Regions from separate parts of the Pseudoalteromonas sp. MMG012 genome, predicted to be linked through region 2. Evidence: riboswitches for the same ligand, from Rfam matches in the RefSeq annotation. Region 2 holds a riboswitch; the other holds the start of a gene.
What was found. Region 2 has a riboswitch for lysine ahead of lysC (lysine-sensitive aspartokinase 3). Riboswitches for the same ligand answer to the same signal wherever they lie in the genome.

Region 1 (8,036 bases), on a different contig from region 2:
AACTGGCTTCATCAAGTGCTCCATCAAAGTCGTTGGGAATGAGCAGCACATGGGGAATATTAAAGTAACTGGCACTCGCCTTGGCATATTCTGGGCAATATAGATGTTTAGATGAAATAGGCCCAGTGTGTAAGTCCAGTACAATGTCTGCTTCATGGGCTAAGCGTTGTAGGTTTAAAGCTATGCGTTTACCGGTATTTATACTGTATGCTGGCCCATCAAGCATAGCTTGTGTCGCTTGTACTAAAGCTGCTGAAAACTGGTTTTTAATTTCGCTTAAGGAGCTGTCGAGATGTTCAGCAACAAAGGTATCCACTAATGGTAGATGACTTTGATACATGCGATTCCAATTGGTGCCTGTAATTGGGTCAAAGCGGCCTAGCGTAAATTCCCCAGACTTTTGGTTACATCCAATAGGGTTGGCGTAAGGGACTAACGTAATATCACCAGCCAATGTCTGTTGTTGCAACTGTTCTAGTAATTGATAAATAACGGCATTGCCTTGCACTTCTGCACCATGCATATTGGCCTGAATATAGACGCGTGGGCCGGTACCATTGCCTTTTAAACGATACACTGGAATCGTTAATGGTAGCCCGTTTGCTATTTCACCCACTTGAATATTTTCTTGCTTAATTGGGGTCATATTGGCTCCTTATCTTAAATAATCACTGGCATGCTGCATAGCTCTGACGTGGCATATTTTGCCGTGCTCAATCACATACTCAGCTGGTAATTCATGACATAAAAAGTAGGGCATACTTTCTGTAAAGCCATACGCGCCACATTGGCTGAATACCAACCAGTCTTGCTCGTGTATATCTTTAGGTAACGTGTGATAGCCTAAATTATCTAAGGCTGTGCATAACGGGCCATGGAGCACATAGCTGCGAGATGCTGCGCTTGAATTACGTAGTAGTTCACACGGGAATGCTTGGTTGGTTACTGCTGGACGCAACAGGTGATTAATACCCCCCGACATAATAAGTTGATGCTCATCATAGTTTTGTTTTTGTTCGACGACAGGGTTGGCATAATGACCAAACTCTCCCACAGCATATCGACCAAGCTCCATCCACAGCTCTGTTACGCCAGCTGATGCCTTAATTTGTGCGAGTGCGTCAATCAAAGTTGGCCAAGTTAACTGAGCGTCGTTTTCAGAGTAAGGGATCCCTAAGCCACCGCCTAAGTCTAATATGTCTAATTTGAAGCCCAAGTTATCGGCCAGAGCTTTTAGTGGCGGCACCATTTGCGTCCAAAGTTGCGCGAGCTTCTCAGTACTTAACATGTTGCCCCATTGGAAAATGTGCAGGCCAACAAAATTCAGGGCTTGGTATTTACTTATTTGCAACGAGTGCCATTGTTCAACGCCTAATCCAAAAGGCGTTAGGCTATCACCACCAAGTGGGTTTTTCTCACCTTCAGGCCAGCGCAGCTGTACTCTAAGTAAAATACGCAGTTGAATATCTAATTCTTCAGCAGCATCATTAAGCCACTTAACTTGATTATGGCTTTCTGCCACAAAGGTACGTACACCTTGTGACAGAAAGTGCTGGATCTGCCTTTTTGATTTGGCAGGTCCAGTATTGAGCACTCGGCTAGCATCGATACCTTGACGTAAAACTTGGTCAAGTTCACCGTTACTGGCCACATCAAAATCAAACCCCGCTTTATCTAAGGTTTGGATCACGTTAGATAAAGGATTAGCTTTAACTGCGTACCATAGCTTCACAACAGATTGCTCTGTGAGTGGTTTTAGGTGTGACAGTAAGCCATCTAAGTCATAAACAAAAAACGGAGTATGTTCTTGTTTAGTCAACTCAGTAATAGTTTGACGTAATGGTGTGCTCAAAAAAGTCATTATCGTAATACCTCTTCTAATTCTAAAGAAGCATCGCTTTGTTCATCACGATATTTGACGATAAGTGCACACGACATATTCAGGCCTTGCTCACGGCCCCACTTACTTGACGATGGTCGAGAGCCTGGAATAACAATGGCATTTTCTGGAATTGCTTCGCCTTTGTCTAGTTGACGCTCGTTGATACAGTCATAGACAGGGATCGTCGCTGATAAACGTACGCCGGGTGCCAAAACGGCCCCTTTTTTTACCACAACACCTTCAACAATCACACAGCCTGCACCGATAAATGCGTCGTCTTCAATAACGACAGGGCTGGCACCGATAGGCTCAAGTACACCACCAAGTTGGACTGCGGCACTTAAATGTACATTTTTACCTACTTGAGCACATGATCCTACTAATGCGTGGCTATCGACCATAGTACCTTCACCTATGTAGGCACCGATATTCACATATGCTGGTGGCATGATAATGGTACCCGATGCAACATGCGCACCACGGCGAACACTACTGCCACCAGGGACCATACGAACGCCTGCTTCAGCTGCAAACCCTTGTGGTGCTAAATTATGTTTATCAACAAAACCACCCGGGAATTCAATATTATTGCCATTTTTAAAAGCTTCTAAAATACCTTGCTTTATTTCGATATTAGCGTGCCAGTTGCCTTGTTCGTCTTGTGTCGCAGCACGTACACTGCCATTTTCTAAATTGTTTAATAGTTCTAACCAGCTCATAATAACTGCCTTAATTCCAAGATAAAATTGTGGTGTTTGCACGGTCAATTGCCTGAGTACACGGCAACTCTAGGTGCGTTAATGGAGGACGTAAATTAGGGGTACTAAGTTTGCCCTGTACATGCATTAATACTTTGACTGGAATGGGATTAGCCACTGAAAATAGGCTATTAACAGCATCAGTCCAAGTTGTAAACAAGTTAGGAAAAGTCCCCGCTAACGAGCGGCGAACAAACTCAGCGGTTTGCTTTGGCCAGGCATTTGCGGCCACGGATACGAGTCCAGCAGCTCCGGCTTGAGCAAAATATGGCATGAGGCCGTCATCGCCACTAAAAATAGCGAGAGTTGGATTGGCTTTTCTGAAAGCTTCAAACACTCCAATATCACCGCTGGCCTCTTTGAGTGCCCATAAATTTGTATGGTGGGCTAGATTTTTGAGCACTTGGGGTGTGATGGATACCCCACTGCGTCCAGGTACGTTGTATAACATACAAGGTAAGTCAGTGGCGCTCAGCAGGGTGTCAAACCATTGTGTTTGGCCGACTACCCCAGGTTTTGTGTATAACGGAGAGCCAAGCAACAGTGCATGAATCGGCTGGCTATTACAAAACGCCACCCATTCGGACTGATCTTGTAAGTTCATACCGCCCACAGCCACCATAATAGGGACGTCTAATTGCATGTTGCAAACAGTCTCGACAATGCACTTATGCTCAGCAGAGCTTAAGGCCAGCCCTTCACCAGTACTGCCAAGCAGGAGAATACCGTTATTTGCTTGCGCTTGTTCATTCACAAGCGAATGTAAAGTGTCATAGTCAACTTGGTTATTCGCATCAAAAGGCGTAACTAAGGCTGTCCACAACGGATAGTTGGATAAATCGTATTGTGATTTCATCTCTACCGAACTTATATCTTGTTCGGGGTCTGGAGTGAGTCCAAACTTCGAACAGTTAAAATTCGAAGAGCAATGGACTTAAAAATGACAAGGCGAGTGGCCTTATTATTTTAAGACCAGAAGCTCTCCACCAAACATATGTGCGTTGTTAATATGATTAACGCTGCAATTGGTGACAGTCGCTGGGATTCAACCCAGTCGCCCGAAATGTATACTGAGCAAATAGTATATATTTCTCGGCGTTAGTTCCCCTCCTTGTGTGTCATGGGAGTTTGCTCTCCTCAACACAAGTACCTGAATAACGCACCTCTTCCAGCCCTAGGCCAACATATTACTCGGTGAGTTTACATTGACCCTCAAATAGGGTGAGCACGCATTGAAACACTTTAGCCATCTAGGTGTCAAGTGAGGTTATGTTAGTTTTCAATTTTTACACTACACTTTATGGCAAATAGGATGGATAAGTTAATATGCGTAATATCATTAAGTCTATGCGCAGCCGTTATTTTATCGCAGTGTTGGTAATGGGGGTATTAGTCACATTGGCGGCTGCGGCGATGCAATACCTTTTGCAGCAAAAACAAGAGGATGCGGAGCTTATTAATCGTGCAGGTATGCAACGTATGTTGGCACAGAAAATAGCGTTACACGTCAATCAAATTGTTTTTTATAAAAAAGAGCAAAAGCTCACCCAGACACTTTTTACAGAGTTGGATAAAAGTGTGCGCGTATTTTCGGCCAATCATCAGATGATCCTAGGTGAAAAAGAGGGGAAATATGTATTTTTGTCTGAAACGTTAATGACATTGTATTTTGATGCGCCGGCTAATTTGAATAAACGGAGCTTAGACTTTTTAGCGTTATATGACTCTAAAACCTTCAGTGCAGAGGTGGCTATTAAGATGGCCAATGAAGCACAGGTATTACTATTTTATCAACAACAAGCTGTGCAACTTTTTGAGCAAGGTGCTAATCGTAAAGTGGCATTAACACGTTTGTTTGAATTTGTATTCTGGGTCAGTGCAATCGTTGTGCTTTGGTTAGAAGTGGTATTTATCTTTAAACCAATGGAGAAAAAGGTAAGGGATACAATCGATTCTCTTGAACTTCAAAAACAAAAAACGCAGCATGCCTTAACCATGAAAACGCACTTTCTTGCTCGTGCAAGTCATGAGTTAAGAACGCCTTTACAAGCTATTTTGGGTTTTTTAAACCTATACCGCCAAGATGGGGCGCAATCACAGCTGACACAAGTAGAGGTGTCGGCGAAGCAATTAGTTAACCAGTTGAATGCAATTCAAGAGTTTAGTCGTTGGGAGCAAGGAGATATTCTGGTGTCGGTGGTGCCTGATGATCTTACTCAAACGCTGATGCAGGCGATTTCACCCCATGAATATGAAGCACAGCGGAAAAAGATAGCATTAGAGACCGAGTTTTCATTTTCTACATCATTGGTTATTGCTTGTGATCATGAACACCTGGCGTGGATCATTGGCCAATTAGTTGATAATGCGATTAAATTCACCGAGCAAGGCAGTGTATTAATCGAGGTGTATTTAGATGAAACTCTGACTTACTTGCAGATCGCCGTAAAAGATACCGGGTGTGGTTTTTCTGGTGTTTCGCCGCTTTCAAGCAATGTGGCAGAGACACACTTTCAAGGTTTACAGCTAGGCTTGGTACGGTGTAAATGGTTGTTAGATGCCATGGGCGGAGACATAGAGTTTGAAAAGGGGCTATCTAGCGGTACCGTGGTACGGGTAAAAACCCCTATTTATCTCGTGCAAAGCCAACAAGAACAACATTGTCAACTACGGCCTTTAACTGGTTTATTAGTGGAAGATAACCCATTAAATGCAAAGATAATTAAAAAAGTACTAGAGACATTTTCAATTACCGTGAAGCATGTTGAGCATGGATTGGCAGCTGTCGATGATTTGAGTACTCATCATTATGATGTGATTTTTATGGATTTAAATATGCCGGTGATGGATGGCTTTCAGGCCATTGAATATATTCGACAAACACTGGGCTTATCTGAACCCATCATTGTTGTGACCGCAAATAGTGAACCAGTAGAATTAAATCGGGCAAAAGCGCTGGGTGCTGACGTGACCATTCTGAAACCATTAAGGAAAGAGTCAGTGCGCACAGCGCTTGAACATGTTGGGCTAATTCAATGACGTACTTTAATATTTCCAACCCCAACTTCAACCTCTAGGTTATATGCGCCTTTACCGTGATATATGGTTTCAGAGTGAATCACTTTTTTGTGATGCTGAGCTTTGTTGACTAACCCAATTAAGCTGGTGTTGCCTACACCAGACTCTAAAGATACAGAGTTAAAATCAGATACGTTGGTACCAATGCGTACCTTGCCCACGCCAACCTCAACCTCTGCGGAATTGTCAAGATCTGCAATATCAACATTGCCTACGCCTATTTCGATATCTAAGCGAAAGGCAGTTGGTACTTTTACGTGCCAATGTTGTTGCAAGTTTTCCTCATCAATTGACAGTGACAATTTATTCTGGTTGCGTTGGCTTTTTAATTTTATATCAGATAAGTTGTTGGTGTGTGGGTACCAATTGCCGTGCTGCTGCGATTTTAAAACAACTGATACTTCAATCTGCTCACCATCATAGGCGATCATTTTTAAGTTACCGACCGGTACGTCAATTTCCAGCACTTGGCTGTCTTCAATTGCAAAATACTGTTTAATGATATGATTGTCAGCGGCGTTTGCCGTGTTGATGGCTGCTAAAAGCATTAAAAGCATTAAAAGCACTAAAAGTACAATCGTCTTCATGTTCTTTACCCCAATTTATGCATTTATAGGGTGTGACGTGAAATAAGCTGAAAAGGTTTAAATCAAAAGTTGGAGGCAGGCGCTTCACTATGCCAAATGTGGGAGCGTTCAGTACATTTGGCATAATAAAGGCGTGAGTCTTATTTTACTGAAATATTGGTAATGACAAAACCGTGTTGTTGTAATTGCGCTATTAGGCCGTGTTTTTCTGGCAGGTGTAGGGCACCGACTGCGATAAATAAAGATTGTTTTGTCAGTTGCTTAGTTAACATATTAACCCAATTATTATTACGTTCAATGAGCATGACTTGCTCACTAAACCTTCCATAAGTACTGTCGTCAAAGCTTAAATTGTAGTATTTACTGAGTGTGGCCATATCACCTTGCTTCCAAGCGCGGATCAAATCTAAAAAGTAGTGCTCTATATCACCCATTTGTTTGAATGTTTCGGTTAACATACTGTCACCTTGTGCACTTAAGCGGTTAAACATGGCAAATTGCTGTTCCAGTGTCTCTAATTCAATGATGGGTTTTTGTTTCATGTTTGCATAGTTAAGCACCTGCTTATCAATGCCAAAATCATCTTTGAACCCTAATTTCTGGTATTCCATTTGTAATACTGTAACCATAACTGCCCAAGGGGCATATTGATTAAATACTGCAATATCGATTTCTTTTTCGGCTAGATACGCTTTTAATTGGGCGTAATTTTTTTTACTCAGTTGATTCTTTAAGGTGTTAGGTGGGGTGAGTAGCATAAATGGTGCTGAGCGACGTTGTATTTCAAGGGGTGATAAGTTGTTAATATTGACTTCAACAATGACAGCACTGCTGGCATCAATCGCTGTAGTGACCATCTGATTAAGCCTCTTCATTGATTCATCACCTACATGTACAGTGCCCAATAAATAGGATGTGATCCCTGACTTTTCGATTTTGTATAACGCAGGTGTTGTATGCCCGTTGTGGCTAAATAGAAATAAAAAGCCGATGATGAAAATGACGATAAGGCGAGCAGTGTAGGTTGCCATGGTATTCCCTAGAATAGATTGTGATGTATCATCATAATCAAAATACCGAGTAGATCATAAAAGTTTCATATGATTTTTTTACAGGATGAAATGTGTTGTAAATAAAATATGAACACGTCAAAACAAAAAGAAATTGTAAAATTCAGGTTTTTTTATTTGAAATATTACTTTGTGTGGATTGAAAAACCTTTGCAAAGTGTTTTTCATTGATATTAAGCATTGTTTTTATGGTTGACTTGGGTTGGGCTTCGGGTTACTAATAGAAAAAGAACAAGGCAAGTCGAGAAACAGCGATTTGTCGTTACGTAAATAATTTAATTTGGTGATATTCAGTATGCTAACAAAAGTACTAACTCTAGTCGTGATTATAAACGTGGTAATTATTATTACCGCGGGGGCGAGTTAGTGCTTTAAAAAGCATCAACGAGAAGCCCCCCGCACTGAAAAGTTCGGGGGGCTTCTTGGTTTTAGGGCTAAATTTCTTAGTGATAATTTGAACGATTGGGAATGGGGAAAATAATGACAGGCGCACAATTACTTATCGACTTACTTGCCAAACACGGCGTTCAAGAAGTCTTTGGTTATCCCGGAGGGGCAATTATGCCCATCTACGACGCCCTTTATGGTGCGCCTGTGAAGCATTATTTGACGCGTCATGAGCAAGGTGCAGGTTTTGCGGCGGTTGGTTATGCACGTAGTA
Region 2 (8,036 bases):
TTAATACAAAACAACACAGACTTATATTCATTGAGTACATTATTACAAAAAGCAAGGTGCGGTGTTCGCTTTAGTACCGCTACAGCTAACTCTATTTTTCCGCAGTTCAAAGCGATGGAAGCAGCTGACCCATTGACACGCTTTACGCTACTGATGAGCTTGCTTAATACATTATGCTTAAGTGAGGCTCAAACATTATCGAGCCAAGAATTCTCATTTGTTAACAGCTTAGACCCTGCACAAGACAAATTTGAAAAGGTGATGAATTACATTTACGACAACTACTGTGAGCAGCTTAGTGCTGAGTCTCTCGCACAATATGCACATATGAGTACCAATCACTTCCATAGGTTTTTTAAAAAGCGCACAGAGCGCACCATTACTGAATTCATTAATCAGCTACGAATCGCCAAAGCATGTAAATTATTAATAAGTAGCTCAGCGCCTATTTCAGTGATCAGTGACCAGTGTGGTTTTAATAATATTTCCAATTTTAATCGCCGCTTTCTCAGTATTAAAGCCTGTACACCCAGCGCATTTAGATCTCGATTGAAACAAGCGTCATTAATTTAACTATTCCCTTTAAATCAACCAAATAAGTATGGTAAGTTATTGATGTTGTAGCCTCATTACCCAAGGTTATAAAGGACTACTTGATGATCAATACTCAAAGGCATATTGATAGTAGCCCTTTATTACTTTATGAGGAATTACTATGTCTATAAAACGCCCGACGATTGTGATTGTTGGTGGCGGTGCGGGTGGCTTAGCACTGGCTACGCAACTGGGCCATAAATTAGGAAAAAAACAATACGCTGATATTATTCTCATTGATAAAAACCGGAATCATATTTGGAAGCCATTATTGCATGAAGTCGCAACGGGCTCACTTGACGCTGATTTAGATGGCGTCGTTTACTCTGCCCACGCTGCAAAGCATCATTTTCGCTTTATTTTAGGCGAATTCATTGCCCTAGACGCTCATCAACACACCCTAACATTAAAACCACTGTTAGGTGATAACCAACAACAAATCCTCCCAGAACGGCATGTACAATACGATAAACTGGTCTTAGCTGTTGGCAGTGTCAGCAATGACTTTAATACCCCTGGTGTAAAAGAACATTGTTTCTTTTTAGACTCCCATGCTCAAGCGGAAAATTTCCAGCACGCACTATTAGATAATTTTACCCGAATTCACCAAAGTAACCATACGAGTCAACCCTTAAACATTGCCATAGTTGGCGGCGGCGCGACAGGGGTTGAGTTATCAGCCGAGCTATATCATGTTACACAGCTATTAAAAATGTACGGCATGAACAATATGACTGCAAATCAGTTGCAAATAAGCTTAGTTGAAGCGGGCCCACGTATATTACCTGCTCTTTCCGAGCGAATCGCAAGTGCGGCTAAACGTGAACTGCTTAAACTGGGTGTCACCGTACTCGAAAATACCCAAGTAGCATCTGCATCTAAAAGCGCCTTTACCACTGTGCAACAAACCACGATACCAGCAGATATAAAAGTATGGGCCGCAGGTGTAAAAGCACCTGATTTTATTAGAGATTTAAACATTTTTGAACTGACTCGAAATAATCAGATCCAAGTGAACTCATACTTACAAAGTACCGTTGATAATCAAATTTATGTCATTGGTGATTGCTGTGCCTTCACTCAAGCTGACGGCTCTATCGTTCCCCCAAGGGCGCAATCGGCTCATCAAATGGCCCAATGTGTCCAACATAATTTAATCGCAACAGTGTTTGATAGACCCCTCAAGCAATTTACCTATCAAGATCATGGGTCTTTGGTAAATCTATCTCAATTCACCGCGGTGGGTAATTTAATGGGGAGTTTAACTAAAAACAGTTTCTTCATTGAAGGGAAAATTGCACGCTTAATGTATGTCTCTTTATATAGAATGCATCAACGCGCAATTCATGGCTCACTCCGTACGTTTATTCTTTGGCTGAGTGAAAAAATGCTCAAAATTGTCCGACCAAAAATGAAGTTACATTAAACGAAATGGGTTGGGTTTACCCCCAACCCATTGTCGACCGTAGCATAATACGCTCTACTTAAGTGCAACGTTTACAAATACCGCCGTCATCAAAATAGGGCAAACAAAACGAACATATTGGGCAAACCAATAGTGTGGGCCTTTACATTCGAGATGTAACTGGTTACCACGTTTCCACATCCACCCTACTGTAATAAAGTAAAATAAGCCCATTAATGGTAGCTGATACTGCGTAAACAAGCTTATTACGAGCCCAAACATCCAGTCAAAGTTCAAGATAATAAGGCATGAAGCAACTAAAATAGTCGCTGTGACCCACCATGTTGCAACATGTCGTTTTAAGCCGTGGTTTTCTACTAAGAATGATACTGGTATTTCAGTTGATGAGATAGTTGATGTCAGTGACGCTATCGACATTAAAACAAAAAATGTTAAACCTACAACTAAACCCACCTCTCCCATACTGGCAAATAATTCAGGAAGAACCGCAAAAATTAAGCGCCCTTCACCTATTAGCTTACCATCTTGGAACACTTCAACCCCGTTATGTTGGGCAACAAATATCGCAGGAATGATCAGTAAACCAGCTAAGAATGCGACGCCTGTATCTAACAGCGCAACACTTGCAGTGAGCTTTGGTAAGTTCGCGTTTGGCTTCAGGTAAGATCCATAAATCATCATACAGCCAACACCCAAAGACAATGAAAAAAATGCTTGACCCATTGCCGCAATAATTAAGTCGGGATCTGTGATATGTGAAAAATCAGGAACCAAATAAGCTTGAAACCCTTGCGCCGCACCGTCTAACGTGCCGATATAAACAATGAGTGCAGCTAAAAGCAGCAATAACATTGGCATTAAACGCCGAGACCAGATTTCTATGCCTGACTTCACTCCTTTCAATATGATACTTGCTGTTAGGATCAACATCACAGGTGTAAATATAAAGTTACGAAGTGTGGACTCTCCCACCAAAAAAGCACTCAATTGGTCAAAGCCCAAAAAGCGAGTAATCGGTTCTATAGAGTATGCCAACATCCATCCAGCAACGATAGAATAAAAACTCAGCATTACAATGGCACCAAATAATCCAACATAGCCTGCCGTGGCCCCAATATTCGGCCCCTTTTCTTGCCACGCTTGTTTTAATGCTTTAACAGGGTTAGCCTGCGCTTGATGCCCTAAATATAGCTCGGTATACAATGCAGGCAGCGCTAAAAGAAATATCACAATGAAATAAACAAGCAAAAATGCGCCACCACCGTGGTTCGCTGCTTGTGTGGGGAATCCCCAAATGTTGCCAAGTCCTACCGCAGCACCAGCCGCCGCAAGAACAAAGCCAAGTCGACTTTGAAAGCCATCACGCAATTGAGCCATAACGAGTCTATATGATTATTGTTTTGGACCGCTGATTATACTTAACTGTTTGAAAAATGCGACAGCGAGTCGAAAATTTAGAATAGGCGCAACAAATATGATTAATGTCTAAAAACTTGAGCCAGCTTCCATTAAAAACTGTAGCTCTTCATCATTAGATACGCGGCTTAATATTTGATTCCTATGTGGATAGCGGCCAAATCGATCAATAATTCGCTTATGGGATAACTCGAACTCATAATTAGGCAAAGCTCTGAAAAGCTGTTCAGCCTGTTGGTGAATAATTTTACTTTCACTGTGCATAAATGGCATATACAAAAAGCTTAGCTCAGTATCATTTAAGCGTTTATCGAAGCCTTTATCAATGGCATTTTGCGCGAGACACAACGCCAATGGATCCGCAGAAAAAGCCTCTGGTGTATCTCGAAACATATTCCTAGAAAACTGGTCGAGCACGATTATTTCACACAAAGTGCCCACAGGATCAGCTCGCCAATGTGCGAGTTCTCCTTGTACAGCCATTCTATAATGAACCATAAATTGGGATTTTATTTTGATGTCAAAATGCGCGGACTTTTGCCACCAATCAGACTCTGAACAAGTGACAAACCAAAAATTATAGATATCTTGATACTGCATGACGGCCTCCCAGTTTATGTAATAGTCACTTTACTCGGGATTCAACCACCATGCAATCTAAAACTTAATTACTAGTTATTGTTACTAAAAAGATACTAGCCGCTATGCAGCCTCCAGTAACTTCGCATGAATGGCTTGAACCACATTATCCGAGTCTGTTTGTTCAACCAAAAAGCACAAATTGTGCTTACTTGCGCCATGGCAAATCAGTCGAATATTGAAATCACTGAGCACTTGCATTAAGTTGACTTCATGCTGACGTAACTGGATCTGAGAACCAATAAGAGCCACCAGTGTTAAATTGTTCTCAACAGTAACATGACAAAATTGGCTTAGCTCTTCTAAACAATCTTGATCAAGTTCAGGTCGTGACGCGTTCAGTGCGTTATCTAGCGTGATCGCGACACTTATTTCTGATGTTGTTACCAAGTCCACTGAGATATTATAAGCACTCAATATCGTGAAGATACGCGCCAAAAAACCACTAGCTAGTAACATCTCAGGACTCTTTAGCGTGAGCAATATTTGATTTTTCCGCTGCGTAACAGCTCTGATCCCTGCTTGTGATGATGTGTCTTTTTCAATCCAAGTGCCGCCTGCTTGTGGGTCGCGGCTCGATCCGACAAACACTGAAATATTACTGCGGCTAGCTGGTAATATTGTTGCTGGATGTAATACCTTCGCACCAAAAGTAGCCATCTCTGCTGCTTCATCAAAACTCAATTTGGCAATAGGTGTAGCTTTTACACACAGTCTCGGATCTGTACTAAAAATACCAACAACATCAGTCCAGATATGAACACTTTTTGCTTCTATAGCTTCCGCTAATAAAGCCGCACTGTAGTCAGAGCCACCACGTCCCAGCGTCGTTGTTTGATTATACGGATCGCTGCCGATAAAACCTTGAGTCACAATCACCTTCTCACCTAACAATGGTATTAAGTGCTTATGAGCCGCCACCTGTGTCGCTGCAATATCCGGTGTGGCTTTACCAAATTGGTTATCAGTCTTTAACACTTTACGTACATCAAATCGCTCGGCGTTTACGCCAATATCTCTGAGTACTTGGGTAAATAAAAATGACGATAAACGCTCCCCAAAACTCAACATTTCATCACACTGTTGTGCACTTAACGCGGGTAAAGACGCCAACGACTTTAGCTCATCAAGGGTTAAATTAAATAACTGTGCTAAATCCGCTTCCAGTGTTAAATGGGCTAAAATCGAGTCCTGAATTTTAATGATGTTATCGACTAACGCCATACGTGCACTTTCGTCGGCTTTTTGTTGCGTTAGCGTTACTAGATGATTTGTCACTCCCGCACTGGCACTCACGGCAACAACACGTACATTATTGTCATCGTGAATAATTTGCGCACAACGGTGCATGGCATCAAAATCGGCTACACTGGTGCCACCAAACTTTGCGACCGTGTACTGTGAACTCATAATATCTCCTTTTGACTGCATTGGGGGCAATCATAATAAATAAGGAGAACTTGGCAATTAAGGTGCTTTGTAAATAAAGAAGGAACCATTGCCAGAAGCTCTCCACCAAAACGGTGACAGTTCCAAGGATTCAACCTCGTAAACCGAAAGTTCACAGTGACGTGCTATGAACTTCCTCGGCGAGTACTTCCCTCTTTAGTGGTCTTTGGCGTTCGTCACCTTTCACTAAATACCTAAGTATCGCACCTCTTCTGTTTATTTTGCCTCGTCATTACTGAACACAGGCAAAATAAAAGCCCGCATATTACGCGGGCTAAAAACAAAGTAACGTTTAGACGTCTAGGTGTCAAGTGCTAAATTGTACCTTTTGTAGTGAACTACATAAATTGCCCTGCGACATACGCTCCAGCATAGCCAATGGTATATGCAATCAACAAATATAAAAACATACGCAAGTAGCTCATGAACGTCAGTGCTTTCACTTTGCTCATCGCGATAATTCCCGCAGCAGATCCTATCACTAACATTGAACCACCTACCCCTGTCGCATAGGTAAACATCAACCATTGCTGTGGCGTCATCACAATATCGGCCTTTAATAAAGCGGCCGTTAACGGTACGTTATCAACTGCCGCTGAGAGTAATCCCATTAAATAATTGGCATATTCTGGTGCAATGTAAACATACAGGTCTGTAAACATGGCCAGGACACCCACTTCTTTGAGCGCGCCAACAAGTAATAGTACACCAACAAAGAATAATAGAGTGTCGTACTCAATCTCTCGAATATAATCAATAATTTTCTTGTTCACATCTTTCTTGCGCATTAAGAATTGAGCAACCAAAAACATCAACGACAAACCAAATAAGAATGTAAGTAAAGGCGGCACTTGATACTGCACACTCAAAAATAACGTCGCAAAAATTGTCGAAGTAAATATCACTGCAATCGTTATATCCGTTTTCTCTATCCGTCTTTGTATCTGCTTTTCAAAGCGTAGTTGCTCATTCATACCTATAGACAACATAGCTGCCAGCGCTATCACACTCACCAGCGCAGGACCGACAAGTAACAATAAATTAGGAATAGTGACTTTGTCCGCTAAGAAGATCATTAATGTTGTTACATCACCTGTAATGAGTGACACACCACCAGAGTTAACACTAAAAATAATTAGTGTTGCATACTTAATTAACTTCTTTGGATCTAGCTTCAACGACATAACTACTGCCAAAGAAATCAAGGTTGCGGTAATATTGTCTGAAACCGAGGAAAATACAAAAGCGGCAATGCCTACCAAGAACATAAGCTTACGCTCACTGATCTGAGATGGCATAACACGATGCACGATATTTTGTATAAACCCCTTAGAGTTTAAATAGGCCACAAACGTCATTGCAGCCATCAAAAACAACCACAGTGTGGCGATTTCAAGAATGTTATGATCTAGCGCATGTTGTACATTTTCTGGGCTTTGACCATGAATAGGTGAGATAAAAGCGATAATCCAACATAAAGTACCAAAAAAAAGGGTGGTTTTGGCCTTGTTTACATGGATGATATCCTCTATAACGATAAGCACAAACGCAATCGCTATTAGGGTAAGGATAATGGGCGTAACCATAATGCGTAAACAACCTGTAATTAAAAGTTAAAAATTTAGAAAGGTAACGTAATTCGGCGCGGAGTCTAGCACTTACATATAGGATACGCTACGACTAAGCCCAATTAATTTCCTATAAACGTCACATAAAAGATACACTCTGGAAAGTTATGATCCCAGCTAAGAAAGTTTTAAATACGCTAAATGAACATTGGAGCGTATTGGAGCTACTTTTTAAACGCTTTAAAATGACCGATTTTAGCGTCAAAGATGTTCAAAACATCATAAAACACAAAAATCCTCAATGGACCAGTGAACGAATATTCAGAGAAACTAATCGCTTACTCAATCAAGAGATCATCATTCCACTGGCTAAATCTTCACAGCTGGAAATAAATCGAGCTATCGCAGATTTCGCAAGTTTTCTGTTACAAGAAGAGCACCTAGGTTTGGCACAAGAGATCACCGTTCTGGTAAAAGATCTTGAACGACTTGGTAACCGCCTAGAGCAAGCTGCTGATGAAGGTGATCAAAGTGAACTACGGCGCTTTAGCCGAATCATGGATGAGCGCGTCAGAAAGATCATTAAATTATTTTTACATAATGAAAATGCCATTTTCAACATTGTCGAACAAGCAAAATCTGATAGCAGCTCAATATCACTACAAAAACGGTATCGCGCAGTTATAGAGGCATTTGACGAATATATAGAACCGATGTTAGAAATGGTTGATATACGCGGTGAGTTTCATGCCTGTTTTAACGTCATTGAAAATCAGTTGAGTCAACAAATTGATGATATTGAATTATATGGCCGTGGTGCCCAAGACAAACGTATGCTTGAACAACTGCGCACACGAATCTTGGATATGCACTTGGTCGGTAGGGAAAGCTTAAGAAAAAGTGCAGATATGTTAATGCCATTGCGTGAAGAGTTGCGCAGAAAC

Region 1: another riboswitch for lysine. It lies ahead of dapA (4-hydroxy-tetrahydrodipicolinate synthase); the one in region 2 lies ahead of lysC (lysine-sensitive aspartokinase 3).

What each region holds. Positions count from the first base shown of each region.
Region 1 is NZ_JAGJEF010000017.1:33,103-41,138, forward strand. It holds gene J8L97_RS08290 (succinylglutamate desuccinylase/aspartoacylase family protein) at 1-646, opposite strand, end outside; gene J8L97_RS08295 (PLP-dependent decarboxylase) at 656-1,861, opposite strand; gene J8L97_RS08300 (2,3,4,5-tetrahydropyridine-2,6-dicarboxylate N-succinyltransferase) at 1,861-2,601, opposite strand; gene dapA (4-hydroxy-tetrahydrodipicolinate synthase) at 2,612-3,496, opposite strand; lysine riboswitch at 3,609-3,816, opposite strand; gene J8L97_RS08310 (response regulator) at 3,967-5,679, shown strand; gene J8L97_RS08315 (hypothetical protein) at 5,673-6,305, opposite strand; gene J8L97_RS08320 (TraB/GumN family protein) at 6,446-7,336, opposite strand; gene ilvG (acetolactate synthase 2 catalytic subunit) at 7,856-8,036, shown strand, end outside.
Region 2 is NZ_JAGJEF010000003.1:43,840-51,875, forward strand. It holds gene J8L97_RS01765 (AraC family transcriptional regulator) at 1-573, shown strand, start outside; gene J8L97_RS01770 (NAD(P)/FAD-dependent oxidoreductase) at 716-2,020, shown strand; gene J8L97_RS01775 (sodium-dependent transporter) at 2,075-3,397, opposite strand; gene J8L97_RS01780 (DUF924 family protein) at 3,506-4,036, opposite strand; gene lysC (lysine-sensitive aspartokinase 3) at 4,139-5,485, opposite strand; lysine riboswitch at 5,573-5,744, opposite strand; gene nhaD (sodium:proton antiporter NhaD) at 5,863-7,110, opposite strand; gene J8L97_RS01795 (hypothetical protein) at 7,260-8,036, shown strand, end outside.